4 regions of the Paucilactobacillus nenjiangensis genome follow, and region 4 is predicted to be linked to each of the others. Evidence: riboswitches for the same ligand, from Rfam matches in the RefSeq annotation. Region 4 holds a riboswitch; each other region holds the start of a gene.
The links. Region 4 has a riboswitch for thiamine pyrophosphate ahead of F0161_RS06945 (thiamine-binding protein). Riboswitches for the same ligand answer to the same signal wherever they lie in the genome.
Positions count from the first base shown of each region.

Region 1: it holds a riboswitch for thiamine pyrophosphate, as region 4 does, so the genes downstream of both, F0161_RS02395 (ECF transporter S component) here and F0161_RS06945 (thiamine-binding protein) in region 4, are expected to answer to the same signal.
Region 2: it holds a riboswitch for thiamine pyrophosphate, as region 4 does, so the genes downstream of both, tenA (thiaminase II) here and F0161_RS06945 (thiamine-binding protein) in region 4, are expected to answer to the same signal.
Region 3: it holds a riboswitch for thiamine pyrophosphate, as region 4 does, so the genes downstream of both, thiM (hydroxyethylthiazole kinase) here and F0161_RS06945 (thiamine-binding protein) in region 4, are expected to answer to the same signal.

Region 1 is NZ_CP043939.1:475,123-483,125, reverse strand. It holds gene F0161_RS02420 (histidine phosphatase family protein) at 1-74, opposite strand, end outside; gene F0161_RS02415 (hypothetical protein) at 198-464, shown strand; gene F0161_RS02410 (LTA synthase family protein) at 578-2,710, shown strand; gene F0161_RS02405 (NAD(P)/FAD-dependent oxidoreductase) at 2,759-3,757, opposite strand; gene F0161_RS02400 (nucleoside hydrolase) at 3,931-4,890, shown strand; TPP riboswitch at 4,933-5,022, shown strand; gene F0161_RS02395 (ECF transporter S component) at 5,180-5,761, shown strand; gene F0161_RS02390 (ATP-binding cassette domain-containing protein) at 5,754-7,139, shown strand; gene F0161_RS02385 (energy-coupling factor transporter transmembrane component T family protein) at 7,136-7,789, shown strand; gene F0161_RS02380 (DUF4870 domain-containing protein) at 7,859-8,003, shown strand, end outside.
Region 2 is NZ_CP043939.1:2,024,754-2,032,756, reverse strand. It holds gene F0161_RS10360 (nuclear transport factor 2 family protein) at 220-600, shown strand; gene F0161_RS10355 (metal-dependent hydrolase) at 616-1,299, shown strand; gene F0161_RS10350 (helix-turn-helix domain-containing protein) at 1,797-2,204, shown strand; gene F0161_RS10345 (aldo/keto reductase) at 2,282-3,133, opposite strand; gene F0161_RS10340 (Fic family protein) at 3,466-4,770, shown strand; gene tenA (thiaminase II) at 4,771-5,436, opposite strand; TPP riboswitch at 5,601-5,691, opposite strand; gene F0161_RS10330 (FAD-binding oxidoreductase) at 5,733-7,016, opposite strand; gene F0161_RS10325 (FAD:protein FMN transferase) at 7,000-7,785, opposite strand; gene F0161_RS11790 (FMN-binding protein) at 7,788-8,003, opposite strand, start outside.
Region 3 is NZ_CP043939.1:2,015,229-2,023,231, forward strand. It holds gene rpsN (30S ribosomal protein S14) at 119-388, shown strand; gene F0161_RS10275 (alpha/beta hydrolase) at 479-1,297, opposite strand; gene F0161_RS10280 (alpha/beta hydrolase) at 1,395-2,189, opposite strand; gene F0161_RS10285 (Fic family protein) at 2,305-3,036, opposite strand; gene thiE (thiamine phosphate synthase) at 3,165-3,812, opposite strand; gene thiD (bifunctional hydroxymethylpyrimidine kinase/phosphomethylpyrimidine kinase) at 3,853-4,671, opposite strand; gene thiM (hydroxyethylthiazole kinase) at 4,674-5,462, opposite strand; TPP riboswitch at 5,603-5,708, opposite strand; gene F0161_RS10305 (phosphoenolpyruvate carboxykinase (ATP)) at 5,952-7,646, shown strand; gene F0161_RS10310 (ABC transporter permease) at 7,720-8,003, opposite strand, start outside.
Region 4 is NZ_CP043939.1:1,349,644-1,357,646, reverse strand. It holds gene dnaK (molecular chaperone DnaK) at 1-1,104, shown strand, start outside; gene dnaJ (molecular chaperone DnaJ) at 1,368-2,513, shown strand; TPP riboswitch at 2,667-2,770, shown strand; gene F0161_RS06945 (thiamine-binding protein) at 2,844-3,170, shown strand; gene F0161_RS06940 (M1 family metallopeptidase) at 3,302-5,821, shown strand; gene F0161_RS06935 (HAD family hydrolase) at 5,947-6,750, shown strand; gene F0161_RS06930 (LacI family DNA-binding transcriptional regulator) at 6,771-7,712, shown strand; partial or broken gene F0161_RS06925 (zinc-dependent alcohol dehydrogenase family protein) at 7,795-8,003, shown strand, end outside.

The sequences.
Region 1 (8,003 bases), 870 kb from region 4:
CATCCTTGTAATTTATTATAAATATTGAAATACGTTTGTCCGTGTCTTACCGCGTATACATTTAATTTCGTCATATTTACAACTTCCTTTTTAAATTTATTTAACTTTAGTTTAGTCCACTAATCACTAATTCACCACAAAATCTTCACAATGTTACAGTAATATTACAAGCATCAAGAAGAAAGCAGGTGGCTAACATGGCCGTTATCGAAAATACTATTCAAAAATCAAACATTATCGTTTCCGCTAAAATTATTGCACTCACCAACAAAATGATTACTTTTATCACTCAAGATGGGCAACACTTACTGGTACCCGTCACTCAATCTGAACGCGAAGACGTGTTATTTCTCCCTTCACTAAAAGATATTTGGCATGCTGAACTGTGGATCCCCGTCAATCAAAAACTCCATCAGTTGCTACAATATGATTGGATGGCAGTTCCTGAAACAGCAAAGGCTTAACATTTAGTTACAAATTTCGTGAATTGGGTTAAGTATTCTAAACTGTGATAAAATAGCAATAATTAATATGTCCGAATCTGGGCCGAATAAAATTATTGTGAGGAATTCACCGAATGAAGAAGCTTATCAAACTAAAAGACACTAGAATTGGCTTACTTTCAATTCTAGTTGCTCTTTTTTGGTTAAAAACCCTTTTTGCGTACTTTATGGATTTTAATTTAGGAGTCGAAGATGTTTTTCAATTTATCATTCTCTTAATTAATCCGTTTGCCACTACGCTGTTAACTCTAGGGATTGCATTATATTTTAAACGATCACGCTTCTTTTACCCTGTGCTCGGCGCGATATACCTAATCAATTCATTCTTACTTTACATGAATGTGATTTACTATCGTGAATTTACCGACTTTATGACCGTAGCCACAATGACCGGCTATTCAAAGGTTAATCAAGGACTGAGTGGGAGTTCGTTATCCCTAACTAATTTCCACGACGTCTTTTACTGGTTGGACGTGGTCATCATTGTTATTATGATGCTGATGCGTAAAATCCACTTTGATCCACGAGCTGTCAATCATCGGTTGGCATTTTCAATGACTTCCATCGCAGTGTTAGCCTTTGGAGTCAATTTGAGTTTAGCAGAAATGAGCCGTCCTCAATTATTAACCCGGACGTTTGATCGAACTTATTTGGTCAAATACTTAGGCCTCGATTCATTTACTGTTTACGACGCCTTGAAAACCGGTCAAACCGATCATTTACGAAAAACCGCGACGAAGTCAGAACTGGAAAAAGTTAAAGACTTCACCGATTCGCATTATGCTTCGCCAAATAAAAGCATGTACGGTATCGCTAAAGGTCGCAATGTCTTTGTCATTCATTTGGAAAGTTTCCAACAATTCTTAATTGATAAAAAGATTAATGGTCAAGAAGTGACTCCATTCCTCAATTCTATTTATCACGGCTCCAATACGTATGCCTTTGATAATTTCTTTCACCAAGTGGGCCAAGGAAAAACCAGTGACGCTGAAAACCTGCTTGAAACTAGTACCTATGGTTTATCGCAAGGTTCATTATTTGCTACTTTAGGTAGTGATAATACTTTCCAAGGAGCGCCCGCAATTTTAAACCAACGCGCTGGCTATACTTCAGCTGTCTTCCATGGTAACGTGGCTAGTTTCTGGAATCGTAATAATACTTACAAGAATCTTGGTTATCAATATTTCTTTGACGCTAGTTATTATGATACTTCAGGTGATAAAGCGACTGGTTATGGACTCAAAGATAAATTGTTGTTCAATGATTCAGTGCAATATTTACAAAGACTGCAACAACCATTTTATGCTAAGTTCATTACCGTCACGAATCACTTCCCTTATGAGCTCGACGATGAAGATAAAGATAGTAACTTTACCACGGTTGATACCGGCTCTGATTCAGTCGACAATTACTTTGTCACCGCCCACTATTTGGATCAATCATTACAAGAATTCTTCACCTACTTGAAGAAGGCTGGTCTCTATGACAATTCAATGTTTGTAATTTACGGTGATCATTATGGCATTTCTGACACCGAAAATAAGAAGTTAGCTAGTGTCCTAGGTAAATCTTCTGATACTTGGACAAGTTACGATGACGCCCAAATGCAACGGGTTCCATTAATGTTCCTTGTGCCAAATTCTGGTGGCAAAGGTGGCATTTCACACACATACGGTGGTGAAGTTGATGTCTTACCAACCTTGATGCACTTGTTAGGCATAAGTTCCAAACGATACATTCAATTTGGGACCGACCTCTTCTCGAGTGGCCATGATCAAGTGGTTGCCTTTAGAAATAAAGACTTTATTACTCCAAATTACACCAGTATTTCGGGAGTAATTTACGATAATAGTACCGGTAAGAAAATTACGCCAACTGGCAAAGTAAAGAAAGGACTGGAAGCAGATCAAAAGAAAGTTTCCAAGGAATTGTCATTGTCTGATTCACTGAATACCAAGAACTTATTGAGATTCTACACTCCAAAGGGCTTCAAGTCCGTGGATGCATCCTCATATAACTATTCAGATGGTCTCGACAAAGCAATTAATATTGAAAAGAAACTAGGCACCAAATCAACCAGTGTCTACTCTAAAAATAACAATAAGAGTACGGTTGATGAATACTTCACCGATGCTCCAGAAGCAAATACTGCTTCAACAGATTCCAACCGGATTAAGATTACCAATCCAGATGATACACAAAACTAAATTGTGCCAAATTAAAACCATCATTCGCAAATTGAATGATGGTTTGTTTTATTTTTGATCTAAATGCATGGCCGTACTGTGTAATTGCGAATTTTTATCTGGATAGAGTTTATTCATAATTGCAGTCACTGCAGTTGGTCCTTCACCAAATGCTGTCGCAATTAACTTAACTTTTCCCGGATAAATCACGCCATCCCCAATGGCATAAACGCCGTCAATATTAGTCATCATTTCTGAACCAACCTTAATGTCATGACGTTCTGATTCCAAATCGAGTGACCAAGCAGTTAACGCTTTGTTGTTCGAAGTGAATCCATAGCTTACAACGATATCGTCCACCGTTAATTGCTTGGTATCATCAGATTTCATCTTCTTCATGGTTAGTTCTAATGATTCATCAGCGTTTTGTTTTAAGTCCTTTAATAGATAGGGTACTTCTAGTTGAACGCTTGATTTCTCAATCGCCGTCACCATATGTTCTAATCCACGGAAAGTTTCACGGCGATGCATCAAATAAACTTGACTAGCCACTGGTTCCAGCATCATCGTCAAATCTAAGGCAGCATCCCCACCACCAGCGACTAAAACTCGCTTGTTGCGGAAATGTTCTTTTTGTTTAATAAAGTAAAATAAATGCTTATTTTCGAGTTCATCAGCACCGTCCACGGCTAGTTTGCGAGGATTGAATGCCCCATTGCCCAACGCAATAATGACTGTTTTAGAATGAGTTGTCCGCTTATCAGTGACAATTTCGAATTGATCATCTTGCTTGATTACATCTTCAACCGTCTCGCCCAAGCGTGCTTCAACTTTCACTAAACGCATTTGTTCTTCTAAATTACTAATCAATTCATGCCCTGGAATATTGACTGAACCGGCCACATCCAAAATATGTTTTTCTGGGTATAAGGCGTCCACCTGGCCACCAAATTGTTCCAAGCTTTCGATTACTTGCACTTTCATTTCGCGCAAACCGGCATAAAAACTGGCAAACATTCCTGCTGGCCCACCGCCGATAATTGTTAAATCATAAATTTCTTCACTCATCTTAATTTGCACCTTCCTAATGTTATTTTCTAGCTTAACCTACTGACTGTTTCAATGTCAAAATCATTTTGACAATTAAAGAAACTCATCAAAGTTTAATTTGTTTTTCCAAGGTTAGTTGTTTATGATTGAAGTATGTAATGGCTTACATTAAATAACTCGGAGGGATTTACATGGCTACAAAAAAAATGATTCTTGATTTAGATACTGGTGTTGATGATGCCTTAGCAATTGCTTACGCACTAGCTGCACCAGAAGTCGATTTGATTGGTATCGTGAGTTCGTACGGCAATTGTCTCGTTGAACAATCGGCTGAAAATAGTTTAAAGCTACTTGAAATTTTGGGTGCAACTGACGTACCTGTCTTTATCGGCGCTAGTCACTCAAGTACTACTGATCATTTTGATGTAATGCAAGTAAGTAAAGATATCCATGGTAACAATGGGATTGGTGAAGTTGAATTACCAAAGGCCAAACGCCCTGTTGAATCACAAACGGCGGTCGACTTCTTGATTGAAGCCGCCCACAAATACACCAAAGATTTAATTTTCGTGCCAACTGGTCCAATGACCAACTTAGACGCCGCACTCGCTAAAGATCCGGCCATTGCCAAATTAATTGGCAACGTCACCTTTATGGGTGGTGCCTTGACCGTTGAAGGTAACGTGACTCCATATGCCGAAGCTAACATCAACCAAGATGCTGAAGCCGCTGACCGTGTAATGCGTAGTGATTTAAACATTGTGATGGTTGGATTAGATGTTACATTACGAACATTACTCACGAAAAATGAAACTTCAACTTGGCGTGAATTAGGCACGACAGCTGGTAAAGCCTATGCTGATATCACCGATTTTTACATTGATGCCTACTACAATTTGGGTATCGATAAAACCGGCTGTGCCCTTCATGATCCATTAGCCGTTGGGGTTGCGCTTGACGCTTCATTTGTCGACACAATCGATCTTAATATGAAAGTAACCTATGACGAAAACAATTATGGCCGGACCATCGGGGATAACGCCCGCTTAAATGATGCGACTACCAATGTCAAAGTTGCAGTCAACGTTGATAAGGATCGTTATCTCGGTGTCTTCATGGATTATTTAACTAAACTTTTCAAGAATCATTAATTTGCTTTCTGCGAGATAATAAGTTATATTTGCATTAATCAAATATTACATCTGGGGTGCCCACTTGGCTGAGATATACCCATTGAACCTGCTCTGGTTAATACCAGCGAAGGGAGATAACCTATATTTAACTCGACTAACAAATTTGTTAAGCGACTCTCCTTTTAAAATTGGAGGGTCGCTTTTTTCGACTTTCGAGTTATATAGTTATTGATTAAAACGTGTGGAGTATTTAGTTACTCACACACTCCTAATGTTATTTGATAATACACTTTTGGAGGGTTCTATTATGAATCTAAGCAATCATTATCACGTTCGCGACATTATTTTTATCACTTTAATTGGTATCGCCTTTGGTGCCATTTTCATCAGTACTAACTTTATTTATAACTTTTTGACAGTCGTCTTAACACCAGTTGGTTTAGCACCAATGGCTAATGACATTAACATGGGAATTTGGGTAATGGCCGGTCCACTGACAGGCTTTATCCTTAGAAAACCAGGTGCTGGTTTCCTAGGCGAATTTTTAGCGGCAGTTGGTGAAATGTTCTTCGGTGGCCAATGGGGTGCTTCAACCCTCATTTCCGGTGCCATTCAAGGAATTGCTTCAGAACTTGGTTTCACTTTAACCGGTTATAAAATTTACAATTGGTTCTCACTGAGCCTATCATGCCTAACAACTACGATTGTCACCTTTGCGTGGGATATGTTTAAAAACGGTTATGCTGAATTTCATTTTGGCATGCTCATATTGCTTTTCGTCGTTCGCTTTATCTCAATCTTCTTCTTTGGCGGCATCTTAACCAAAATGATTACAGCCCTTCTGGACCGCAGCCACATGTTAGCGAAGTTTGGTGGTTCAAATGTCTAGCATCGACATTCAAAATTTGAATTTCAATTACCAACCCAATTCGACAACTTTATCTGACGTCAATGTCCAATTTGAAATTGGTCAATTTTCTTTATTAGTTGGTCCATCAGGAAGTGGTAAATCCACCTTGCTCAAAATTTTAACCGGGCTGTTGCCTGAATTTGGCGGTGAAATCGTAAATGGAGTATTTTCAATTCCAAATCAGTTGAAAGTTGGTTTGGTTTTCCAAAATCCTAATCATCAATTCACCTTGGATACACCTCGGCATGAACTTGAATTTGTGTTAGAAAATTTGCGAATTGATCCAAAACTAATGCCCGCTAAAATAAATGCAGCATTGGCATTTTGTGAAATTGAATCATTGATTGATCGTCAATTAAACACGTTATCCGGTGGTGAAAAGCAAAAGGTCGCCTTAGCCATCGTGATTGCAATGAACCGCGATATTATCTTATTGGACGAACCATTTGCCAGTATTGATCCGCAATCTAGAGCTGAATTAATTGCCAAACTCGTTACTCTTAGAGACCAGCAACAAAAGACAATCATTATCGCAGATCATGACTTGTTAGGTTATAAACAGGTCGTGGATCACGTCTATACGATTCATAATCAAACGATTCAGACGCTTTCTCGTGAAGATGGACTGCAATTACTGACTGACTTTGAAAAACAAGTTCCTGCCATCACTTCGACTTTACCCATCGCTAACCTTGAAGTTGCCTTTAATTTCGACGAATTACAGATTCAAATCCAGCAACATGCGCTATTGTCACAGTCATCATTACAAATACCTAGTGGCAAAGTCACACTGATTACGGGTGAAAACGGAATTGGTAAATCAACCCTCTTCCTATCAATGGCCAAATTGATGAAGTTTTCAGGCGAAATTCAAATGAATCAAACCAATATTCAAAAAATTAAGGCCAAAAAATACGCCCGAGAAGTTGCACTAATTTTTCAAGACTCAGAAAATCAGTTCTTGACTGTCACCATGCGTGAAGAAATTGAACTCAGCAAGCAACACCGTAAGTCAGATTACTTCAATGATGCCATGATTACCTCGTGTTTAACCCAATTGAATTTAAATGAATTATTAGATCAAGTAGTTTACACCCTAAGCGAAGGGCAAAAGAAGAAATTACAAATTTTATTAATGATAATTGTCGAACCTGAAGTTCTCTTATTAGACGAGCCACTCAAAGGACTGGACATTGATTCAATCCACCAAATTGTGACGATTCTAAACGCTTATCGTGCTGAACACCAACAAACGATTGTGATGATTAGCCACCAATTTAGCGGCTTAAATCAATTTGTCGATTACCATTTGAACTTTGCCAACCAAAAACTAACTTATGTGGAGACTGTCTCATGAATCCTAGTTTCAAATTAATCTTAATCATCTTGATTTCCTTTGAGATTTCATTTACTCGTAGCTTAACCGCCAACTGTGTGTTAATCGCGGTCTGTTTAATATATTTGATGATACATAAGATTAAGCTCAAGACGCTTGGTATTGTTTTGTTAATTCCAGTGATTCCGGCAGTAGCGCTCAGTATCACTATTGCATTTTTCACACCAGCACAAGATTATCACTTTGCCTTAGTGCTATTCTCTCGGATGTTTGCCTATGTGTTACTTGGAACTTCATTCACGTTGATCAATTCACCAATAGAGTTGGCACGCTCACTCGAACAAAATCTTCATTTACCATCAAAATTTGCTTACGGTAGTTTAGCTGCCTTTGGTGTTTTACCCAAGATGAAATCAACCATCTTAACCTTACAAAAAGCGGCCTTGATGCGGGGGATTACCTTATCATATTGGTCACCGAAGTTATATTTCAAAGCACTATTAATCGCAATGAACTGGTCTGATGAACTAGCTCAGGCGATGCTTTCACATGGCTACGTAGAAGATACCACACGAACCTACGCCGCTACGATTCCCATCAAATCCACTGATTGGGCGTACATGATTGTTCCTATATTAATCATTCAACCCCTCTTATTTTTGTTACCTTGAGCTTTTTAATACCCAACGACGTATAATATTGGTAAAATAAAGGTATACAAATTGAGAGGAGATTTTATCATGGAAACCAACCAATCATATAAAATCGTCAATGGCTTTAGCTACTTAAGTATCTTATTTCTCCCAATCATTTTTCCTTTAATCGTCTGGCTGTTAGCCGGCGACCGTGCAGAAATGAGATACCACGCTATTAGGGCCTTCTGGC
Region 2 (8,003 bases), 680 kb from region 4:
ACGAGCAATAATCAAAAAATTGACATTATCCGGGTTGTGGATAATGACAATTTGAGATTAGGTGAGTAATTTGTTTGGAGGAGCCTGATTAATGGATTGAAGTTAAGTGAGAGAACTGACTTATTGAACCTGATTAGAAGGAAAGTGTGTAACCAGACGGGGGTTTAAATTAGAAATTTACTGGCTTTTCGCATACAATTACGTCGGAGGGGAAAGCGTATGGATAGTAATGCATTTATTGAAGTTTCAGCGTTCTTAGTTAAAGCTGATGAGCTCGCAAGTCAGAGAAATTATGAACAATACTTAGATTTATTTACTCCGAACGGTACCATTATTTTGCCAGATAAATCAACGATTTCACTTGATCAAATGAATACTTTTTTACATCAAACCTGGGGAAACGAGCCCGCGGAATCAATTCATCTTACCTTAAATTCGGTTATTACATCGATAACACAAAATGAAGCTTATGCCACAACTAAGATGCTAATTATTGATCCAAGTCACAATAAAATTGTTAACATAGTGGCGGTAAATCACGAATTAATTTTAGTTGGTAAACGCTGGTATTATCATTCCCGAACAATTCAGACACTTTAGACTGGAGGATTTGCTATGAAAATTATCTATCACGGACATTCATGTGTGGAACTACAATTGCAAAATGGATTACATTTAATTTTTGATCCATTCATCACCAATAACCCACAAACGGATATTACAGTGGATTACCCCGTCGATTTTATCTTTGTTTCTCATGGACATTCCCACCACAACGGGGACATGATTACCTTGTCTAAGAAAAACAAAGCTCCTATTATTGCGGTACCGGAATTAACTTATTATGCCGAAAAGGAAAGTGCCATCACTTATCCAATCAATCTGGGTGGAAGTGCTAACCTTCCATTCGGGTTTGTTAAAATGATGCACGCTCAACATTCTTCGAGTATCAACGTCGATGGAAAGCTTAAGTATGCGGGGGATGCGGCAGGATTTTTAATTAAAGCGGATAATAAAACTATCTTTTTTGCTGGAGATACCTCTAATTTTGGTGATATGGCCATTTTTGGTAAGGCATTTGATATTGATGTGGCCTTTCTACCAATTGGTGGTCGCTTCACAATGGGACCGGCCGAGGCAGCGATTTGTGCCACACGTCTCAACTCCAAATATGTTGTACCTATTCATTACAATACTTTTCCAGAGATTCAGCAAAATCCAGACGACTTGGTGACAAAATTACCACAAGGAGTCGTAAAAATTTTAACCCCAGGTCAGAATGGAACATTTGATATTTAAGTGGAGATATAGGAGGACTATACCCAAACCATTTAAAAACAAAATATCAAGTTGTTTTATCAAAATGATATAAATAATACAAAAGGACATTGAAGTGAACCCACAAGTTTGGAGATGTCCTATTTTGTCATAGATAAAAGGCTAACTATACTAGTGTTAAGTTATCTAGGCTTGCTAGGAAAAGACTTTATTTTAATGGTTTCAAGTATACCGTTAGTCATTCCTAGATTGCTAATAAATGAATATTAATGACAATCAAATCATAAAAACAACTGCTATATCAACGTTTGTAAACGTAAATGATAACGAGCTTTTGGTAACTATGGATATTCTTTATGAACAAATTAACAATTAAAAATATTTGCTTACGAATGCTGACACTGCACGGCTTGCAACTCCCAGTTGCGCAAATGTAAAGTGCATTATGGTTGATAAGTGCGGGCCAGAGAATCGAGCCTTTGCTATAATCAATCTATAAATTAATGGGGGTAGTTAAGATGGCAAAAGAGGGAACACAGTTTTCAAATAAATTGGTTGAATTACGTAAGGCCAAAAAGATTTCTCAGGATGAATTAGCAGAAAAATTATTTTTATCGCGACAATCAATTTCTAAATGGGAAAATGGTGACTCAGTTCCCGATATGAATAATTTGGTCATGTTGGCTCAGGTGTTGAACGTCGGATTAGATGAATTAGTTCTTGGGGTTCAACCTAAAGTTAGCAATAATAATGGGGTAAAAAAATTTTTTGAACAAGATGCAGCTGATAAAGATTGGCATGAAAATCATCGCTGGCGTGAATGGAATTATAAACCAATCAATAATGGCTGGGAATGGTTAGCAAGGTATTGGTGGGCGATATTTGGCCTTGTTGGTATGATCTGTTGGTATGCATTTGGACAATGAGTTATTGAGTTACTTTTTCATATAAATATCAAATGAGCTGCCCGATTATTATAATCAGACAGCTCATTTTTTAAATTTTAGAAATTAACTAAATCAGGATCGTCAGCTACACGAGTAGTTCCATGCAGTCCATCGATGGCCTTCATGTCAGCATCATCAATTGTGAAATCAAAAATGCCGGTGTTATGTTGAATACGTTCAGCATGAGTTGATTTAGGAAGTGGTAAGAAGCCGTGTTGCAATGACCAACGGAGCATTAATTGTGCAGAACTATGGCCATATTTTTCACCAAGGTCACGGAGTAATTGAACTGACAGGAGTTCACCAGTACCTAAAGGACTATAAGCTTCATTTAAAATATTGTATTGTTCATTTGCATGGGTGACTTCAGGTTGTAAGTCACAGGGATTAAGGTAGTTTTGATTAACCGCCGGTGTAATCGTGGCAGTTTTCATAAGTGAGGCTAAATGGTGTGGACGGAAGTTAGACACGCCAATCGCACGAACTTTACCCGCTTTGTAGGCTTCTTCCATTGCTTGCCAACTTTCGGCATTCATTTGTTCCCAATTGTCACGGAACTTGAGGGGGTTGGGCCAATGAATTAAGTACAAATCAACGTAATCCGTTTCTAAACTTTTTAAAGAATTATCGATAGCTTTTTGAGTTGCTTCGTAGCCATGATCATCATTCCAAAGCTTTGTGGTTAAGAAAATATCATGACGATCAACGTCACTATCTTTAATTGCTTTGCCAACACTGCCTTCGTTACCATAGGCGGTTGCAGTATCAATGTGACGGTAGCCAGCATCAAGTGCGGCCTGGACAGATTTGTACGCAATATCACCATCAGCGGATTGCCAAGTACCAAATCCAACGATTGGAATTTTTACATCATTATTCAAAGTATAAGTGTCAATAAGGCTTTGCAAGTTATAATTCCTCCAAACTTAATATGATTACCGCCTAGTTTAACACACAAAGTAGTTTAACTAGTCAAAAAGGAGCGAATTTTAAGAAAAAATGTAAGCGCTTGACTGCCGACTTAGAAATCAACTTTACCAAAACTTCGTAATTGGTAAAATTGCTATTATTTTTGACGTTCTATTTTACCAAATGGTCTATTTTGGCAAAATAGATAGTGAAATTGAGTGTTCTATTTTACCAAAACAGCTATTTTGGTAAAATAGGTAGGTAAACAAATGATTCTATTTGACCAAAAGGCCCATTTTGGTAATTTAGAGAAATGAGAGGTAATGTAATCATGAAAAATTATCAATTGCTGAGTACATTTAAATATGGATCAAATGGTCATTCAAGCCTAAGTGAAGAAGAGATAAACGCTGAATATTTGCATCGGATAAACGATTATTCAGCAACTGTGACGGCGATGTTTCCACGTCTAGTAAATAAAGAAAGCTTAGAAATGGGCATTTTAAATGGGAAAAGTGTGGCAAAGTTTAATGACCCAATCTTTTGGATGGTCACGCCCAAAATCCTTATGTTATTAGATACGGTCAGAAAGCAATCAGCAGAAATATCTGCGTTAATTTATACTAACAAAATACCTACTGTTGCGATTAACAGTTATACGTATTCCATGCTGACAAACGAAATATTTTTCTCAAATGAAATTGAAGGAGTGCACACTAATCCTGAAGAAATTAGTACCATTGTTTGGGATACTGACACCAAAGTTGACAATAAGCATAGACGTTTAGAGTCGACAATCCGGCAATACAAAGCTTCGCTGCAAGCCAATCAAAGGCAGATCAATAATTTATCTGATTTTAGGCAAATATACGATCAACTATTGGAAGGTGAAATATCGAAAGACTCACTACCAGATGTGAATATTATTCGTGATAGTTTTGTTTATATTGGTCGGCAGAATAACACAGTTCACTTGCCTCCGGACAATGAGCAAGATATTAGTTTGGCGTTGTCACAATTGATTACATTTATGAATAATGACGATGATGTAATTCCAATTGTTAAAGCCATTGTTACACATTTTATGTTTGAGAATACTCATCCATTTAGAGATGGCAACGGAAGGATGGGAAGATACTTATTATCCTCATACTTATCAAATAAATTGGATGTATTTACAGGTTTATCAATTTCAACATCAATTCATACCCATGTTCAGAATTATTATCGGTTATTTAGGGATGCTGGTAATAGTGAAAATCGTGCAGAGCTAACCCTTTTTATTGAAGGAATGCTTGAAATTATCGCTGATGGTCAAACTGAGGTGTTAAACCAATTTAGTTTGCGGATGCAGACTTTGCAAAACGGGTTGGAGAAATTGAAACAAAAATTACCTGATATGAATGATGATGAATCCAATATCTTATATATCTTTCTGCAGTCTAAGTTATTTACCAGCAGTGGAACTACAGATGGCATTACAGATAATGAATTGGGTGAATTTATTAAAGAAAATAGTAATATTTCACGTCGTAAATTTAAAGATATCGTTAAAAAATATACTGGCAATGGGGTACTGAAAACTATTAAGAGAAAACCATTACAGCACATTTTGAATAGCGAATACATTAACTAATTAGCTGGCCCAATTTTCCATTGTATAAGCCATTTGCCAAAAGTTCAGTTCATAATTGCTACTCTTTAAAAAGGAATCTTTAATCAAAGCTTGTTCAGCAGAGTCGGCATTTTCGCCGAGGTGATTGACGAGTTCAATCATTTGGTCAGTGCCGGTATCAAATTCGGTGCTGGCATAGCTGTCTAACCATTCTTGATAAATTGGCACAGGGGACTTCTCGTGAATGAGACGATGCCCAATTTCACTGTATAACCAGTAACAAGGTAACAGGGCGGCCACGGCAGAAGCGGTGGTGCCATTAGTTAATTCGTAGTTCATGTGGGTCACATAACTATACGCGGTTGGGGCAATTGGTGTTTGTTGTATTTCATCTAGGGTAATGCCAATTTCTTGGAACATTGTCGAACGAATATCGGTTTCACCATCATGCATACTGGCTGCTCCAACTAACAGAATGTCTTTGTCGGCCGGATTATCAATCAAAGTGGCAATCTTTTCATGTAAATCACCAAACTGTTCTAAATAATATCGATCTTGTTTGAGATAATACCGAAATTTTTCGATAGGTAGTTGACCAGCCGCTAGTTCAGTAATGAAAGGGTGCTGGTAGCTTAAATTCCAAACCGGTTGGGCGATATCAAATAGTTCATTGCTAATATTTGTCAAAATAAAAAGACCTCCAGAAATTGTTTTTATCTGGGGGTCTTCATCGAATTTTTGTTGGTTGAAACGTGTTCGACACAACAGCTAGTTCACCTAACTCGTAAAATTATGAGTTAAAAAACAAACTCAAAATTTTCCATTGTTAGTGCTCACTAGCTAGACGTTGTGTCTCACACTCTCTAACTTCCTACGCCACCATTACGTGGATCAGGTTCGATGGGTATTTTCTCAGCCAAGTTGGCACCCCAGATATTTAAGTTAAGAATAGACCGTCACAGTGGGGTTGTCAATTAAGGTAATTACCAACCGAACTCTTCATAATAAATTTGCCATCCCCGAATACCGTGTTTTTTCAAAAAGCGTTGCCAGTGTTGCCCTAACGCGGCCGGCCCGGAAACGAGAAAAATGGTGTGGTTCACATCAATAGTCGCTAAATAGTTTTCAAGTTGTGCGTCCTTAAATCGGCCCACTTGCAGCTGACTAGAAAAATTAGGAGTGGTGTTCCAATAATCAAATTGATCTAGGTGCAAGAAATCGGTTTGCTTTTGGACGGAATAAAAAATATGAATGGGTTTCTCAAGGTTATGGTTAATAAGGGACAATAACGGCACGACACCAATGCCACCACTAATCATCACTAGTTGTGTACCCGGATGTTCATCAATGAAATTTTGAAAACGACCGTAGCCACCTAATATTTTAACTGGCGTTCCAATTGGTACTGATGCCAATGATTTCGTAAAATCACCATCCTCACGCACAATTAATTCAAGTTGACCATCAGCCAGTGGATTATTCGCTAGTGAGAAGGGATGGGGTTCCTTCATCCCCGGTAAATTTGGAAAGGCGATAAAGACAAAGTCCCCCGTTTGAAATTGCCGCCGCAACCGCGGCATCTTTACGCTTAATTGCACCACATTGTCTGCTAGCTGGTCGAGTTCTATTAACTCACCAGTTGGCTGTTGGAAATGCACTCGATAAACACTCACCAAATAACTCAGCGCCACGATTCCCGTATATGCTCCAAATAACATCATATAATTATGCATTGCCAGGATGTATGGAATTAAGATGACGTGAATAATCACCAAGGCGGTCGCCACTAAATTCAGCCGGTGCAACCAAACTGAGATTTCATGTTGGAACAACGTTTCTAACCAGTGCTTGAGGTGATTTAAAACTGGCACGCGATTAGTGAGCCAACCAGCTAAGAAGATCAGTGAATACACGCCGACCGCGATAAATAAATACAAACCCCAATCACCAGTCCATTTAATCCAGCCACTCGAAGGCAGCAAGAGCTTATGCACGAAGGCTAATCCAATCGCTAAAATACTGATGATGCCGTGAACTAAATACATTGACGGTAACCCAATCAAGCGGTCCAACCACCGCGGACGCGTCGCTAAATAAATCGCGGCCAACATCCAAATATAGGCCAACGTTCCGAATTGAATCGGCATCAAGGTGTCATGATATAAGGCAGGAAGTTCATAGTAAGTGGCCTGTAACAAGGGCAACGGCAAGACAAAGATAATTAAAAGCCAGACTAGGCCATTACCAAATTTATAATTTTTGAGCATCGAACCACTCACCTCCTGCAAATGCTTGAACCGATAAATCGTCATAGACGACCATTCCCGACAATTGATGTAACTCAGACAACCTTTTAAAGTCAGTCGCTGCCATACTTAGCCCAGCGGTAGCCCAAATATCCGCCGTCGTCAGCGAATCACCGATGATGGTTAATTGGCGAAAATCATTGGCCGCTGGTCGCTCGATATGCAGCCCGCGTTTGTTAAAACCAGAGGTGGCGACCGCGTCATTGGTGAGGTGATAAGTGGCCAGTATCCGCTGCAAGTTGGTCGGATTTTCCATGCCAATCTCCCAATTAAATTCACCATCGTTGGTCGCCAATTGCATGTCACCACCACCGTTGATTCCGACGGCAATGAACCACGGATGGTCCAGTAATGGTTGTAAAAATTGTTGTTGCGCTGTTTCGATGGCCCAACCTTTCACTAAACCAGTCGGGTCGAAGTAACCGTGATAGTAGGCATTAAACCCGCCTTGAGTAAATTGTTTAGCATCCTCACTCAAAGCATAAATAGTTTGAAAAGTCGCATCCGCCGTGAGTAAATCCAATTCGTGGCGTTGAAAGCGACTGACATCTGAATCTACTTTGAAGGGTGAGAATTGTTGATCAACTTGGGCTAAAAATCGGTCGACTTGTTGAGAAACCGTCGCAATTTCTGCGGTTACATCAACTTCAGATGGCGTCATAAAGGTCAACGTAAAGGGAACATTCATGTGATTTAACACGCGAGTTTGTTTGCGTAGGGTTGAATTCATCGCTAATCCTCCGCTTGATTGAGAGCATCTTGAAGCGAACCTTTGAAGCCTTTATAGGTTTCGGTGGCGCCAGACACTTGCTGGATGTGACTACTTTGGGCACTTAACGCTTCTTGCTTGTAGGTGGGCAGGACCTTAGCGTTAATCGATTCACTTTTACGCTCATCATTAGGATATTTCAGTACATCAATGGTGGTAATCTTGCCACCAACGACATT
Region 3 (8,003 bases), 670 kb from region 4:
CGTTTGAGCAATTTGATAACAGTAAATTAGCCTAAAAAAGCAATTTACTTGCTTTTAGTAAGTAAATCGTTTATCGTTATCGTCGATATTTAAGTTTATTGCTCAGAAAGGACCATCAATGGCCAAAAAATCTAAAATTGCAAAAGCTGCAAAAATTGATGCAACAATTGCAAAGTATGCAGAATTACGTCAACAATTGAAGGCTGCGCATAATTATGAAGCTCTAAGCAAGTTACCACGCAATGCCTCACCTACACGTCGCCATAACCGTGACCAATTGGACGGACGTCCACGTGGTTATATGCGTGACTTTGGAATGTCTCGTTTAAATTTCCGGCACTACGCTCACCTCGGACAAATTCCTGGTGTAAAGAAAGCTAGCTGGTAAAGAAATAGTGCTTTTTGAGTCGATTATACTCGGAATTCTAATGATAAATACCAATAATTACTCGGGTTTTGAGTGGTTATTGGTTTTTTTCTACCAAATAAATTTAATCCATTTTTGATCTACTTTCGCACTTTTATGCAATTCGGTATGCGATAAACCAACCATTTTGACATTTTTAATTTGATCATTATGCTTGTACAACAAGTAATTAATCGACAATTCTGATTGAATAGTCACTAGTCCATCTGAGTGTGTACCATCATTTAAATCACCATAAATGTTGAGAATTTTGACATGTTTTGGAAATCGTTGACTAACATCTAGTAACTGTTGATACCCAGGATAATAATTATTAGCAGCGTAATAAGTTTGCGGTTGGTAATGCTTCAACAATTGATTTTGATTGGCAGCATCGTTCATCCCCACCACCCCATTGAATGGGCCAGCCAAAATAACATATTTCTTCAACGTTGGTAGTTTAACTGATTTTTGAGTTACCGTTTGAAAGAACGCAACGTTACCGGCAGAGTGAGCCACCACATTATACTTGGTCACCCCATATTTATTTTGAAGCAATTGCAGCGCCTTTGTCAGCCACTGTGTTTGTGTGGTTGTACTAGCTTCGTTATTAGTAAAATTAATTTGAATCAAGGGCTTTTTGACTTGTTTTGAGAATGATCCTTGCACATCTAAAGTCCCATCTGCTGCCACGGTGATAGTCATCACTTTTTTAGCATTAACCTTCGTTTCAGCTGCAGTTATTAATCCATCCGTTGATTTCTTGGTTCCACCTAAGCCATGAATAAATAACGTGGGTGTGGCAACAGTTGTCTTCGCGTGAGCAGTTGTAGAAATGCTAATGCCAAACAATATGGCAAAAATTAGCACAATTAATCGAATTTTTTTCACTTGTGAACTTCCTTTAAGAACGTTTGTCAAAATACTAGCACAACCTGCCGATGATTGAACACAAACGATCAGAAATTAACAAAATTATTAAACACTCTCACCATAAAAATTTAATCCATTTTTGATTCACACGATTACTGTTGTGCAACCCGCTATGCTGAATTCCATTCATTTTGATATTTTTAATGGTGTCTGGTTTTTGATACAACAAATAATTAATCGAGAGTGCCGATTGCACAGTAACACGTCCATCTGAGCGCGTTCCGTCATTCAAATCACCATAGATGTTCAATATTTTTACATCTTTTGGAAAATACTGGCTGCTATCTAACAATTGTTGATACCCATCAAAATATATTTTTGGTTGATAATGTGCGAGTAGCTTATTTTTATTGGCTGCGTCATTTCTCCCCATCACTCCGTTAAACGGCCCGGCTAAAATGACATATTTCTTCAAAGTTGGTAACTTTGTGACATTTTGCGCAACTGCTTGAAAAAACGAAACGTTTCCCATTGAATGTGCGACAACATTATATTGCTTCACATGATATTTTGATTGCAGTAACTGCAGCGCGTCGGTAATCCATTTGGCTTGTGTTGAGCTCTTCGCATGATTATTAATAAAATTAATTTGAATCAATGGTCGTTTAGTTTTGCTCTTTAATGTCCCTTTGATATCTAATTTGCCAGAAGATTGAACGTTGATAGTCATGGCTTTAGTAGCATCTGCCTGCTTTTCCGCTGCCCTAATTAAGCCATCCGTTGAACGATGCGTCCCTGAATATCCATGCAAAAATATAGTGGGCGTGTTGGCACTCGCATCCGTATTATTAATTAACGTGAGGCCAAAAATCATTGCGAGAATTAAAATTAATAAGTGATATTTTTTCATTTGAACCTCATCCTTCAGTTGGATTAATCCATTTAATTGACCAAATCATACAAGCTTTACCACGCTTTACATAAAAATATGCTCAAAAAAAAATAAGCACTAACAGTGCCTATCATTAAATTTCTAAAAATCGCTCAACTAGCTGCGTGTAATAATCTTGTTCAGCACCCAATGTATCGACTAAATAGCTGTCATCATCTTCAAATTTTTTTAATCCACGTAAATAAAATGGTTTGTTGGATTCTCTAATGACCAACGGCATTAAGTCCGCTTTGCATAACTCTTTGAAGAGGATTAATCTGCCAATTCTACCATTACCATCACTAAATGGATGGATTGTCTCAAATCGATAATGAAACTTGGCAAAATCCAATAAATTGGAATGCGGATCCGCATTCCATTTTTCTAACAAACTCTGGATTGCATGCGGAACTTCAGCTGGTAAAGTTGTTTGAACAGCTTCAATACTACCAATTTGGTTGGGAAATTGTTTAAAGCCACCCACGTTCATCTTGGAATCTAATTCTGACTTTGTCCCTCGTTTTAACATTGTATGCAGTTTAAACAGATATTCACTGGTTAAATCCACATCGATTGTATCTAAAACATAATCAAACATTCTAAAATGATTAGAAGTCTCTAGCACATCATCAACCACAATTAAACCATTCTCATCTGCAAAAATAGTGCCAGTATCAAAGACTTGTTGGGTTTGTTTCTCGCTTAAGGTTGAGCCTTCTATACGATTACTATTAAAAGAAAAGATAATCTGCAGCCAATAATATAAACTGGCACTCACCTTATTTTCACGTTGATTAATCAAAATTTTAGCAATATCCTTGACCATTTACATATCTCTACTTTTTTATTTTGGCGTTCAAGTGTCTCTTGAATCAAGGCTATCAGATTAAATAGTTCAGCACAAATTAAAAAAGTATCCGCAGATACTTTTAGTTTTAATGCGAGTTGTCATCATTAATATATCGATAATAAGTCTTTAACCGTCTGTTCCACATCCGGACTTTGCATAATCATTGAAATTCCGGAAATTCCCGCCACACCTGTTTTATCAACTGTGTCCTTAGCATTGTCGGGGGTGATTCCACCGACGGCCACGATTGGGAAATTGCTATATTCCACTAATTCTTTCAATTTTTCAAATCCCATCACTGGGTCCGCATCATCTTTGGAGCCAGTTGGGAACACTGGTCCGCTTCCTAAATAGGCAATTTTTTGCAGTTGATTAGCATGATCAATTTGAGCTTTAGTATTACATGAATATCCCACAAACATATCATCCCCAACAGCCGCAATCACTTGTTCCACTCGTTGATCTTTTTGACCAACATGGACCCCATCGGCATGGACTTTAATGGCTAATTCATAATCATCATCAATAATCAGCGGTACATCATACTTCGTCGTCAGTTCACGGCATTGCTGTGCCAGTGTCAGTCGTTCGTCCGCCGTTAACTGTGAACTCCCTTTTTCACGAAATTGAAAGGCCGTCACTCCGGCGATTAATGCTTTCTCCACACGTTGCAAGTAATCATCAACATCGTGATTAACATCTTGTGTGCCCGCAATTAAATATACGCGGAGCATCTCTGGTTTAAATTTCATTAATTTTTCTCTTTCCTGAGTTAATAATCCTGTTTCACGCTTAACCGTTACTTTCATCACTATTGCGGCCTGCCCAGTGATTCAATGGTCCATGACCGTGCCCAACAATAATGCCGTGCCGAATCGTTTCATCGACATATTTTTTCCCAATTCGTATCGCATCCTCAACAGATTTTCCCTTGGCAAGTTCAGCTGTGATACAAGCAGATAGCGTATCTCCCGTCCCATGGGTTCGAATCGTATCCACGCGTGGAGAAGTCAACCAAAATGACGTACCATCTTCAAGTAATACAAAGTCACTACTTTGATCATCCCCGACAAAATGGCCGCCCTTAATCATGACGTTTTTAACCCCGACGGCCTGTAATTTTTTGGCCGCAATTTCCATATCGGCTTCATCTTCAATCGACACATCCGTCAATTTTTCGGCTTCAGGTAAATTAGGGGTGGCAATCGTCGCCAATGGCAATAATTCATTTTTCACCACCGCGATTGCATCTTCACTTAACAATGGAGCACCACCTTTAGCAATCATGACCGGATCGACCGTCAGGGGACCGAAATCAAACTTTTTCAAGTTTTTTACGACCGCCCGGACCCGTTCCACATCGGCTAACATCCCCGTTTTGCAGGCTTTAATGGCCAAATCCTCAGCAAGAGCTTCAAATTGTTCATCAATTATTTTGGTAGGTAACGCAAACGCATCATTGACGCCCAAGGTATTTTGCGCCGTAATCGCCACTAACACGGTCGTCGCAAACACGTGCCGTTCTTGAATCGTTTTTAAATCGGCTTGCATCCCCGCACCACCACCGCTATCGGAGCCGGCAATTGATAATGCTTGTACGAATTGTTCCATAATTATGCTTCCCTCAACTTTTCTTCAACTTGTTGACGCGTCACCAAGTGTAGTTTATCCATTAATTTAACTGAAAAGGTGCCAGGTAGTTCCCCACCAAGTTCTTCTGCCACCAGTTGGCCCGCGACTGCAAAGACGGCACAGGCCGCTTTGGCTGCTTCAAAATAATTGTCACTAACGGCAGCAAACGCGCCGACGATACTGGAAAGCATATCACCAGAACCAACATGTAATTGAAATAGTGGGGTTCCATTTTTGACTTTCGCCACCGTTTTGCCATCACTAATCACATCCGTTGGACCGGATAAAATTACGACGCAATGCTGCTTCAAGGCGCACGCTTTCGCGATGGCATCTAAATCGCCACTCCCTTCCCCAGCATCGATACCTTTAGCTTGCCAATCAACACCAGCCAAGGCGGCAATTTCACCAGCATTGCCGCGAATAATATCAACTTGAAAATCAGTTAACAATTGTTCGGCAACATCTAAGCGAAATTTAATTGCCCCGACGGCAACTGGATCAATCACCAATGGCTTTTTGTATTGGTTAGCCAATTGCCCGACCCGCTTGATATGGGCGACTTGAGCGGTAGTAAAGGCCCCTAAATTAAGTGCTACGGCAGAACTGATGGCGACCATTTCTTCAGACTCAGCGATTTCTTCAGACATAATTGGTGAAGCGCCAATTGAATTAATGCCATTAGCCACGTCTTGCACCGTCACAAAATTAGAAATGTTAAACACAATTGGATTTTGCGCACGAATTTGATCTAAAAGTTCAATTTGCATGATAAATTCCTTTCTTGGTACGAAGTTGTGATAATTCAACAATCGTTTGAACCATGAGCTGAAACAAAAAAATCCTAAAGCCGCAGTGGACTTTAGGATTAATGGTAAAAATATATCAACATGTGGCATGCACTCATCGATATTTTTATTTTACACTTTCCTACGCAAGTACCAACTTACAGGTTCCAAGGGCCTTTGCTGCATAAGCAAATCTCAGTTCGTCTACGAACACCCCTAGTGTTTTCATGATTATTTAATTGTCGAATTAATTGTACTGTAAAAGTGCTTACATAACAAGTTTGACCAAAATCTCGCCAAACATTAAAATTTTTTCATTTTCCGGTTAACTCATTAAGATTTAGAGTTAACAGCGCTTTCATTCTTTTCTTTTTGAAGATTGTGAAAATATCCACTTGTATCGTGTTTCGCCTTGTATTATGATTGTTTCAATACCCAAAAGGTTATAACGAGAAAGGAAACTGATTATCAATGGAAAATGTGAATAGCATTAAAACTGGCTCTACGTATCTGAATCTTGATCGAAAGATTGCCGTCCTCAAATACAATCGAAAATATTTGAGTAACGTCTTCTCTCTATTAAACAGCGATGAAATGTTACAAGTGGTCGACTGTTTCTTATCATCAACGCCTAACCATCAAACGAAAATCAATAAATTAACGAGTGCTGAATACGTGGCCGTGATTAAACGACTGTTAATTGACGATGCCACCGTTTACGACGCATTTGATGCTAAAGAAATCTTAACTAGTGTTGAAAACTTGTATTCATTCTACCGTTCATTCCTGCGCATCTCGGTCATGAATGCCACTCACAACCAAATCCTAAACACCGAGTTTTTAGGAATTGATGACAAATTTAACGATCTTGTCCGTAATCTTTACCGGGCCGTGGAAGAAAAAATCCAAGGCTTCCCTAATCATACGTATCGTCAAGTCAATGCCGGTACCAACGCATCCATTATGATTAAGCCTTACAAGTGGTCAATCCCCACTGAATATGAACAATTAAAATCAATTAACTTTATTGATAAAATTATGTTGCGTCCACCAATGATGATGCATACACCAAGTAACAAACGCAAAGGGACTTTTTCAAGTGTCGATTACAATCCAATCGATCATTTTGATGGGAAACCGGGCGAATGGTACTGTTACCCAGCCAAAATTGGTGAAAGTTTAGCCTTTATTTACTTCAATCAAGACTACTTTGTCAGTGGTTTAGCCTTAGCGAACTTGTTTGAACTTGCCGATGAAGAACTCATTACTAACCACAAACCAGATTTGATTTTACTCTTTGGGGTCGACAAAACTGAAGGGGACGTCAGTCACTATCATTACGATGAAAGTAATGATATCTGGGTTGGTGAAGTGCCTTATAATGACCAAACCACTTACTTTGGTTATATGAAGAAAATGTGTCTCACATTACACAACCTCCACATGATTTATCAAAACCGGTTACCAATCCATGGATCAATGGTCAAGATTAAGTTCTCAAATGGTAAAACCAAAACCGTCGTCTTCTTTGGCGATTCTGGTGCCGGTAAGTCTGAATCAATTGAAGCTTTGCAAGAAATTGCGGGTGAACAGATTCATGAAATGGAAACCATTTTTGATGACATGGGTAGCTTTACCCTTGACCCCAATGATCCTGAAGGCTTGTATGCCCAAGGAACTGAAATTGGCGCGTTCGTCCGGCTTGATGACTTGAGTAGCGCCGTGGCCTTTAACAACATGGACCGTGGAGTTTACCTCAATCCGGAACAAAAAAATGCCCGAGTTATTATTCCAGCGAACACCTATGACCGGGTTATCAAACGTCACCATATCGATATGTGGGTTTACGCCAATAACTATGATACTGAAATTGGCTTGCATCGTTTTGAAAAATTGGCCGATGCCAAGAAGACCTTTACGGATGGCAAACGTTTTGCTTTAGGAACCACTGATGAAGTTGGTATGAGTACCACCTTCTTTGCCAATCCATTTGGCCCGGTTCAAGAGCAAGCGCGGACCCAAACGATTATCGATGGTGTCTTTGATGTCTTATTCAAAAACAATGTCTATGTCGGTGAAATTTACACCCATCTAGGTAATGATAAATCTAAAGATAGCTTGAACCAATCAGTTCAACAAATGCTTGATACCTTAATGGATTCATAAAAATCTATGTTAAAAGAGGCACGACGCAAATTTGCGTTGTGCCTCTTTTTTGTGAGAACTTTTTAAGAAACGGTTACTTTAACTGCATTTGGGTATTGTAAAACTTGCGATAAGCCAAGTAGCACGCTATCACTGACCCAATCGCGGTTGTCGCTAACAACATAAACATCACCATGATTTGATACTTGATGGCTTTGACCGGGTCCACGCCGGCAATAATCAAACCAGACATCATCCCCGGTAAACTCACCAAGCCGACCGTTTTTGCCGAATCAATCGTTGGTGACATACCCGCCCGAACACTTTCACCTAAAATTGATTTGGAGGCTAATTTAATTTCTGCTCCTAAGGCAAGCT
Region 4 (8,003 bases):
ACGATCAGTCTTCCATTTATCTCGGCCGGTGCTGCTGGACCACTTCACATGGAAAAAACTATGAGTCGTGCTAAGTTCAACCAATTAACTGTTGATCTTGTAGAACGCACAAAACAACCAGTATTGAACGCTTTGAAGGATGCCGATTTATCATTTGGCGACCTTGACGAAGTGATCTTAAATGGTGGTTCAACTCGTATTCCAGCCGTTCAAGAAGCTGTTAAAGAATTAACTGGTAAAGAACCTAACCACTCAATCAACCCTGATGAAGCCGTTGCAATTGGTGCTGCGGTTCAAGGTGGTGTCTTAACTGGTGATGTTAAGGATGTTGTTTTACTTGATGTTACGCCACTTTCACTTGGTATCGAAACTATGGGTGGTGTGATGACTCAATTGATTGAACGGAATACTACTATTCCTACTTCAAAGAGCCAAACATTCTCAACTGCCGCTGATAACCAACCAGCTGTTGATATCCATGTGTTACAAGGTGAACGTCCAATGGCCGCTGACAACAAGACACTAGGTAACTTCCAATTAAGTGATATTCCTGCTGCTCCTCGTGGTGTTCCACAAATTCAAGTTACATTTGATATCGATAAGAACGGTATTGTAAATGTATCAGCTAAAGATTTGGGTACTAACAAGGAACAAAAGATTACCATCAAGAGTAATTCAGGACTTTCAGATGACGAAATCGATCGTATGATGAAGGAAGCTTCAGAAAACGAAGAAGCTGATAAGGCTAAAAAAGAAGAAGTTGATTTGAATAATGAAGTTGATCAACTATTATTCCAAGTTGATAAGACTTTGAAAGACCTTAAAGGTAAAGTTACCGATGAAGAAGTCAAAAAGGCTGAAGATGCACGTGATGCATTAAAGAAGGCTAAAGAAGACGGCAACACCGAAGACATGAAGACCAAGAAGGACGAATTGAATGAAATCGTTCAAGAATTAACTGTTAAGTTGTATCAACAAGCTCAAGACGCCCAAGGTGCTGATGGAGCAGGTAGCGGTGCAGCTGATGGTTCAGATGGTAAGAAGTCAGATGACAATACCGTTGATGGTGACTTTGAGGAAGTAGACCCTAAAGACAAGAAATAAATTAAGTGTGACAAAGCCCGTCTAAACAATGAGTATTAACGATAAATAATAAAATTTCTGAACTTGAAATTTGTATTATTTAAGTTAAGCGGAATTGATTGGGCTTTGGAACCGGCCAAGAGTTGAAGTTAGCGAATTTAACTGACTTTGAGAGCTGATTAATAATTTGATAGTAAAAGCCAAAGTCATGTACTTTGGCTTTTACTTGGTACTAGACTTTATGGTATAACTAAGGGACTACTTTATAACGGAGGATCCAAGAAATGGCAGACAAAAATCCATACGATGTGCTGGGCGTTAGTAAAGATGCCTCTCAAGACGAGATTAAAAAAGCATATCGTAAATTATCAAAAAAATATCATCCTGATTTGAACAAAGAAGCAGGAGCTGAAGATAAATTTAAAGAAGTTAATGAAGCTTTTGAAACAGTCGGTGATGAACAAAAACGTCAACAATATGACACTTATGGTTCAGCTGGATCACAAGGTGGTTTTGGTGGAGGCGGCGGCTTCGGCGGTGGTCAATATCAACAAGGCGGTTTCGGTGGCGGTGGATTTGACGACATCTTTAGCCAATTCTTTGGTGGCGGTGGTCAACAACGTCGTGATCCATCTGCCCCTCGTCAAGGACGTGATTTACAGTATAATATGACTTTGAAGTTTGAAGAAGCCATTTTTGGTAAAACCACAACTATCAAGTACAACCGAGAAGCATACTGTGGAACTTGTGATGGTACTGGTGCAAAGCCAGGTACTTCACCTGTAACTTGTTCTAAGTGTGGCGGTAGTGGAACGATTGATGTGATTCAAAACACGCCTTTAGGTCGGATGCGTTCAACCCAAACTTGTGATGTTTGTGGTGGGACTGGTAAAGAAATCAAAGAAAAATGTGAAACTTGTCATGGTTCTGGCCACGTGTCAGAACGTCATGAATTAAAAGTTGATGTTCCAGCTGGGGTTGATGACGGCCAACAAATGCGTCTTCAAAATCAAGGTGAAGCCGGCGAGAACAAAGGCCCTTATGGTGATCTTTACATCGTCTTCACAGTGACTCCAAGTCGTGAGTTCACACGTGATGGAAATGATATCTTCTTTGATCAACCAATCTCGTTTGCACAAGCAGCGCTTGGTGACGAAATTGAAGTTAAGACCGTTCATGGGGATGTTAAATTAAAAATCCCTGCTGGTACTCAAACTGAGACTAACTTCCGCTTACGTGGTAAGGGAGTTCCTCGTGTGAATGGTAACGGTAATGGGGATGAACACGTTAAAGTACGTGTTGAGACTCCTAAGAATATGAACAAACAACAAAAAGAAGCACTCCAAGCATTTGCTGTTGCTTCCGGACAAAAAGTTTCTGGTGTCAAAAAAGGTGTCTTTGATAAATTAAAAGATGCGTTTGATGATTAAAAACTAGGTAATCTTTCTGCCGATTAACTTCTGAGCACTAACGAAAAATATCTCATCGTGATTTTCCATAAATCACGATGAGATTTTTTGTATTATTCGAAAAAGTTATGTGGCAAAATTCGATTAAGTGCTATAATTTGCGTATTCAAATAAATTAACCACTAGGAGTGCCAATTTAGTTTGGCTGAGATCATGAAAATGAAATTCTGGAACCTGATCTAGTTGATGCTAGCGTAGGAAAGTGGAGCAAATATTCATTGATTTCATCCTTTTCTATGTTGAAGAAGGTGCATTTTTTTTGCACCAAATAATTGGAATGGAGAAAAAATCATGGCAAATGCAGTAATGGCAATTCAAGTTTTACCTGAAGCAGATTCAACAGATGAATTACTCCGACTAGTCGACGTGGCAATCGCAGAAATTAATGCAACTGGGATGTCATATGAAGTCGGGGCTTTTGAAACGACGGTTGAAGGTGACCTAGATGATTTAATTAAATTAATTCATCAAATGCAATTATCAGTCACCAAAAGTGGTGCGCCAAGAATTAGTAACTATATCAAATTATCGTATGCGCCAACAGAACATATTTTAACAACTGATGAAAAATTAGCTAAGTATCGGGATGTAAACCGTAAAAATAGTGGAGCTGAATAGCTGGAATAACTAGTAGATTGTTCTTGATTGAAAGTCAGAATAATCTATTTTTTTATAAGGTTGATTAATGACGTGACTCCACGGTTTAGCGTATACTAATAGTATATTATCGAAGTGAAAAGGGGAATACTATGAGTCATTTTTATGAGAGTTTTCATCCAAACAATTACAACATTTATTTAGATATTAATCGGGCCACCAAAACGATTACTGGTAAGACCATTATTCGCGGTGAAGCCTTAGCGTCATCGATTTCAATCCATCAAAAATATTTGGATATTAAAAGTGTCCTCGTTGATAACCAAGCTGCCATCTTCAAAATGCGAGACGAAGCAATTTTATTGCCAGATGTTAAAACTGGCGATATCGAAGTTATCATTGAATATTCAGCCAAGTTAACCGATTCAATGATGGGCATTTATCCGTCATACTATGAAGTTGACGGCGAAAAGAAACAACTAATTGGGACTCAATTTGAAACAACTTTTGCACGTCAAGCATTCCCATCAGTTGATGAACCAGCAGCAAAAGCGACTTTTGATTTAGCCATTAAATTTGATGAACATCCAGGCGAAACCATTATTGCAAATATGCCTGAAATTCGGGTGGAGGATGGGGTTCATTATTTTGAAACGACCGTCAAAATGTCAACTTATTTAGTCGCATTTGCGTTTGGGGAAATGCTAAGTAAATATACGACCACTGAAAGTGGCGTAAAAATTGGTGTTTTCGCTACGAAAGCCCATCAAGCCAAAGAACTAGATTTTGGCTTAGACATTGCCAAACGTTCAATTGAATTTTACGAAGATTTCTATCAAACACCTTATCCATTGCCACATTCATGGCAATTAGCCTTACCAGACTTTTCTGCTGGAGCAATGGAAAACTGGGGCTTGGTGACATATCGAGAAGCATATTTGTTGATTGATCCAGATAATACCTCATTATCTACTAAACAACTGGTTTCGACGGTGATTTCACATGAATTAGCGCATCAATGGTTCGGTGATTTGGTTACAATGAAGTGGTGGGATGATTTATGGTTAAACGAAAGTTTTGCCAACATGATGGAATATGTGGCGATTGATGCCCTTGAACCTGACTGGAAGATTTGGGAAAGCTTCCAAACCTCTGAAGCACCCGCCGCCTTGCAACGCGATGCGATTGATGGTGTTCAGTCAGTGCACGTTCAAGTTGAAGACCCAGCTGAAATTGATTCATTGTTTGATGGTGCAATTGTCTATGCTAAAGGTGCCAGAATGCTAGTAATGGTTCGTGCTTTAATTGGTGATGATGCACTGCGAAAAGGCCTAAAGAATTATTTTGCCAGTCATCAATTTGGTAATGCCACCGGCGCAGATTTGTGGGCAGCATTAGGTGAAACATCCGGGATGGATATTGGTAGGATCATGCAATCATGGTTGGAACAACCAGGTTATCCCGTGGTTAACGCTAAGGTTGTTGATGGAAAATTGACAATCAGTCAGTCACAATTCTTTATTGGTGAAAATGAACCCAAAGCACGGCAATGGCAAATTCCATTGAACAGTAATTATGCTGAAGCGCCAGCAATCTTTGCTGACACAGAAACCACCTTGGGTAACTATCAACAGTTGCGGTCACAAAATGGCGCTCCCTTTAGATTGAACGTAGGGAATAACTCTCATTTCATCGTGAAGTATGATGAGAAGTTATTAGCAGATATCATTGAACATGTGGATGAACTAGATTCAATTTCACAATTACAATTGCTGCAAGACCTGCGCTTATTAGCTGAAGGTGGCCAAATTTCCTATGCAACTGTCGTACCATTATTGGGTCACTTTATCACGAGTCCCTCCAATATTGTTAACTCAGCGCTCTATAGTTTAGCGAATGATTTGAAAAAATTTGTGACACCGAATTCAGTTGCAGAGCAGCAATTACAAGCCTTCTTTAATAAGATGAGTGATAATCAAGTCAATCGCTTAGGTTGGCTCCCAGTTGATGGTGAGACGAATGATGATCAATTAACACGACCATACGTCTTGAACGCAACCTTATATGCTGAAAATCAAAAATCAATTGAGATGGCCCATCAGATTTATCAAAATAATGCCGACAAAGTAGCTGATCTACCGGCAGATGTGCGAGTATTTATTTTGAAAAATGAGATTAAAAATTATGGTAATCGTGATTTAGTCAATCAAATGTTAACAGCTTATCGACAAACAGCTGATGCCAGTTATAAGTCAGACTTAAGGGTTGCAGTAACTAGTACCCAAGATGCAGACTTGATTAAACAAATTGTGACCGAATTTAAAAATGCAGAAACGATTAAACCTCAGGATTTACGGGCCTGGTTCCGTGGAATTTTGGCCAACAGTCATGGGGAACAAGCTGCCTGGGATTGGATTCGCAATGATTGGGATTGGTTAGAAAAAACTGTCGGTGGAGATATGGAATTCACCACTTACATTACGGTAATTGCCGGTATTTTCAAGACACCAACTCGGTTGAAAGAATTTAAATATTTCTTCTGGCCTATGCTTGAAACACCTGGTTTAAAACGTGAAATCACGATGGACTTAAAAGTGATTGAAAGTCGGGTTAATTTAATTGCAGCGGAACAAGTTGCAGTTAATCAAGCAGTGGAAGCACAAATTAAGTAACTATCTGAGAGCTTAGGTAATTTCTAGGCTCTTTTTTAGTTACCAGCAAAAAATGGTAAAATTGACTTGATCTAAAACCCGTTTCATAGAATAAACTATGTGAAAATGCTAAAGGAGTGGTTGAGATGGTTAAACATATATTTTCAGACATGGATGGGACGTTACTGAACGAAGTAGGGGCGTTGAATGAGCGAAACGTCGAATTAATTAAGCAAAGTCAGATTCCATTTACACTAGTTTCCGCACGTGCACCCATGGAAATGGAGTTTGCCATGACGGCATTAAATCTCCAAGGGCCTCAAATTGCCTTTAATGGTGGCTTGATATTTACAGGCCAAGAGAACAATAAAAAAATCATTGATCAGCATTATCTCGATTATGATGCAACAGAAATTCTGCTCACTCAAATCAAACAACAATTTCCCAACGTGAGTCAAAGTTTTTATGACTTAGACGATTGGTATACTGAAAAAATTGATGACGGCATTAAATTAGAATCCGGTATGACCAATATGGTGCCACAAATTGTGAGTATACGAGATTATTTAAGTGATCCAACTCATCATACGTTTAAAATTATGTTGATCTCGTTTGATAGTGAAGAAATGAAACGATTAAAACAATTTGTCCAAGAATTAGGTATTTCAGGCATTTCGGCTCAACAAGCTGGAGCAAATTATTTTGAAATCACGGATGGTCAAGCCAAAAAGTCGCATGGGATTAACTATGTGATGGAACAGGAACATTTGACGAAGATTGAGACAGCGGCCTTTGGAGATGGCCACAATGATTTACCAATGCTAGAAATGGTTGGTAATCCAATTGTGATGGACAATGCCGCACCAGAAATTAAAACAATTGCCAAATATATCACTAAAAGCAATATTGAAGACGGAGTTGGTTATGGAATCACACACTATCTTCAATAAATTCAATTTGGAGATGTGACATGACGAATATTCATGATATTGCCAAGAAAAGTGGCGTTTCAGCTTCAACGGTTTCCAGAGTGTTGAATGGTAAAAACTACGTAGCCAACTCGACGCGTTTAGCGGTCGAAGCGGCGATGAAAGAATTGAATTATGTTCCTAACGATATCGCTCGGGATTTGAGTCATGGTCGAAATTATAACGTGGGTGTAATTTTGCCGCATACGAAACATCCATATTTTACGCAAATATTGAGCGGAATTATTGCATCCTCATTTGAATCAGATTATCGAGTGGTGATTTTACCATCCCAATACAATGAGTCAGTGGAAATTGATTATTTAGAACAATTACGTCGCAAAGCTTTTGATGCGCTAATCTTCATTTCCCATGAAATTTCCTTAGATAAAATTACGGAATATTCTCAATATGGTCGGATTGTGGTCTGTGAAAATCCAAATCGTGAGGATGTTTTCGCAGTATATTCCAAACGAAGAACAACATATTTAGAAGCGTTTAAATGGCTCAAAAGCCAACAAATTGAACAAGTCGCAGTTTTGCTGAGTCGTGATTATGCCAGTAGCGTCACGAGCCAAATTACCTTGGATGCATATCAATCGATTTTTACTAAATTGCCCAACAATGATCTACTCTTCGAAACCGTGACCACGTTTCAAGACGGATACGAGGCTGCCCAAACGATCATTAAGCAGCAGTTAAATGTGCAGTGTATTTTTACAAATGGGGATGATGTGGCAGCCGGCGTGGTTCAAGCCTATCAAGCGCATCAAAAGACGCCGCCACTCGTGATTGGGCAAGAAAATCAATTGAGCGGTCAGCTACTCAATATTCCGACAATCAATCATCATTTCGACAAACTAGGTCGCCAAGCGTTAGAGCTGGTTACTGGCGCGGGTGAAATGCAACAAGTCGTCATTGAATCAGATTTCATTATTAGGTAAAAATAGGGCTTGCCTTAAAGTGCACTCTAAGGTCTATAGTATGGGTATTGAACAAATATATCTTTACAGAGGAGTTTAACTGATGAAAGCAGCAGCATTTATTGAACCAGGAAAAGTTGAAATTCATGAAGTCCCAAAACCCAGTGTTTCAAAACCAAATGAAGCAGTGATTCGCATTGTTCGGGCCTGTGTTTGTGGATCTGATTTAGGTGGTATCGTGGCTTAGCCCCACGTGAAAAAGATTCGTTGGTCGGTCATGAAGCGATTGGAATCGTTGAAGAAGTTGGTTCT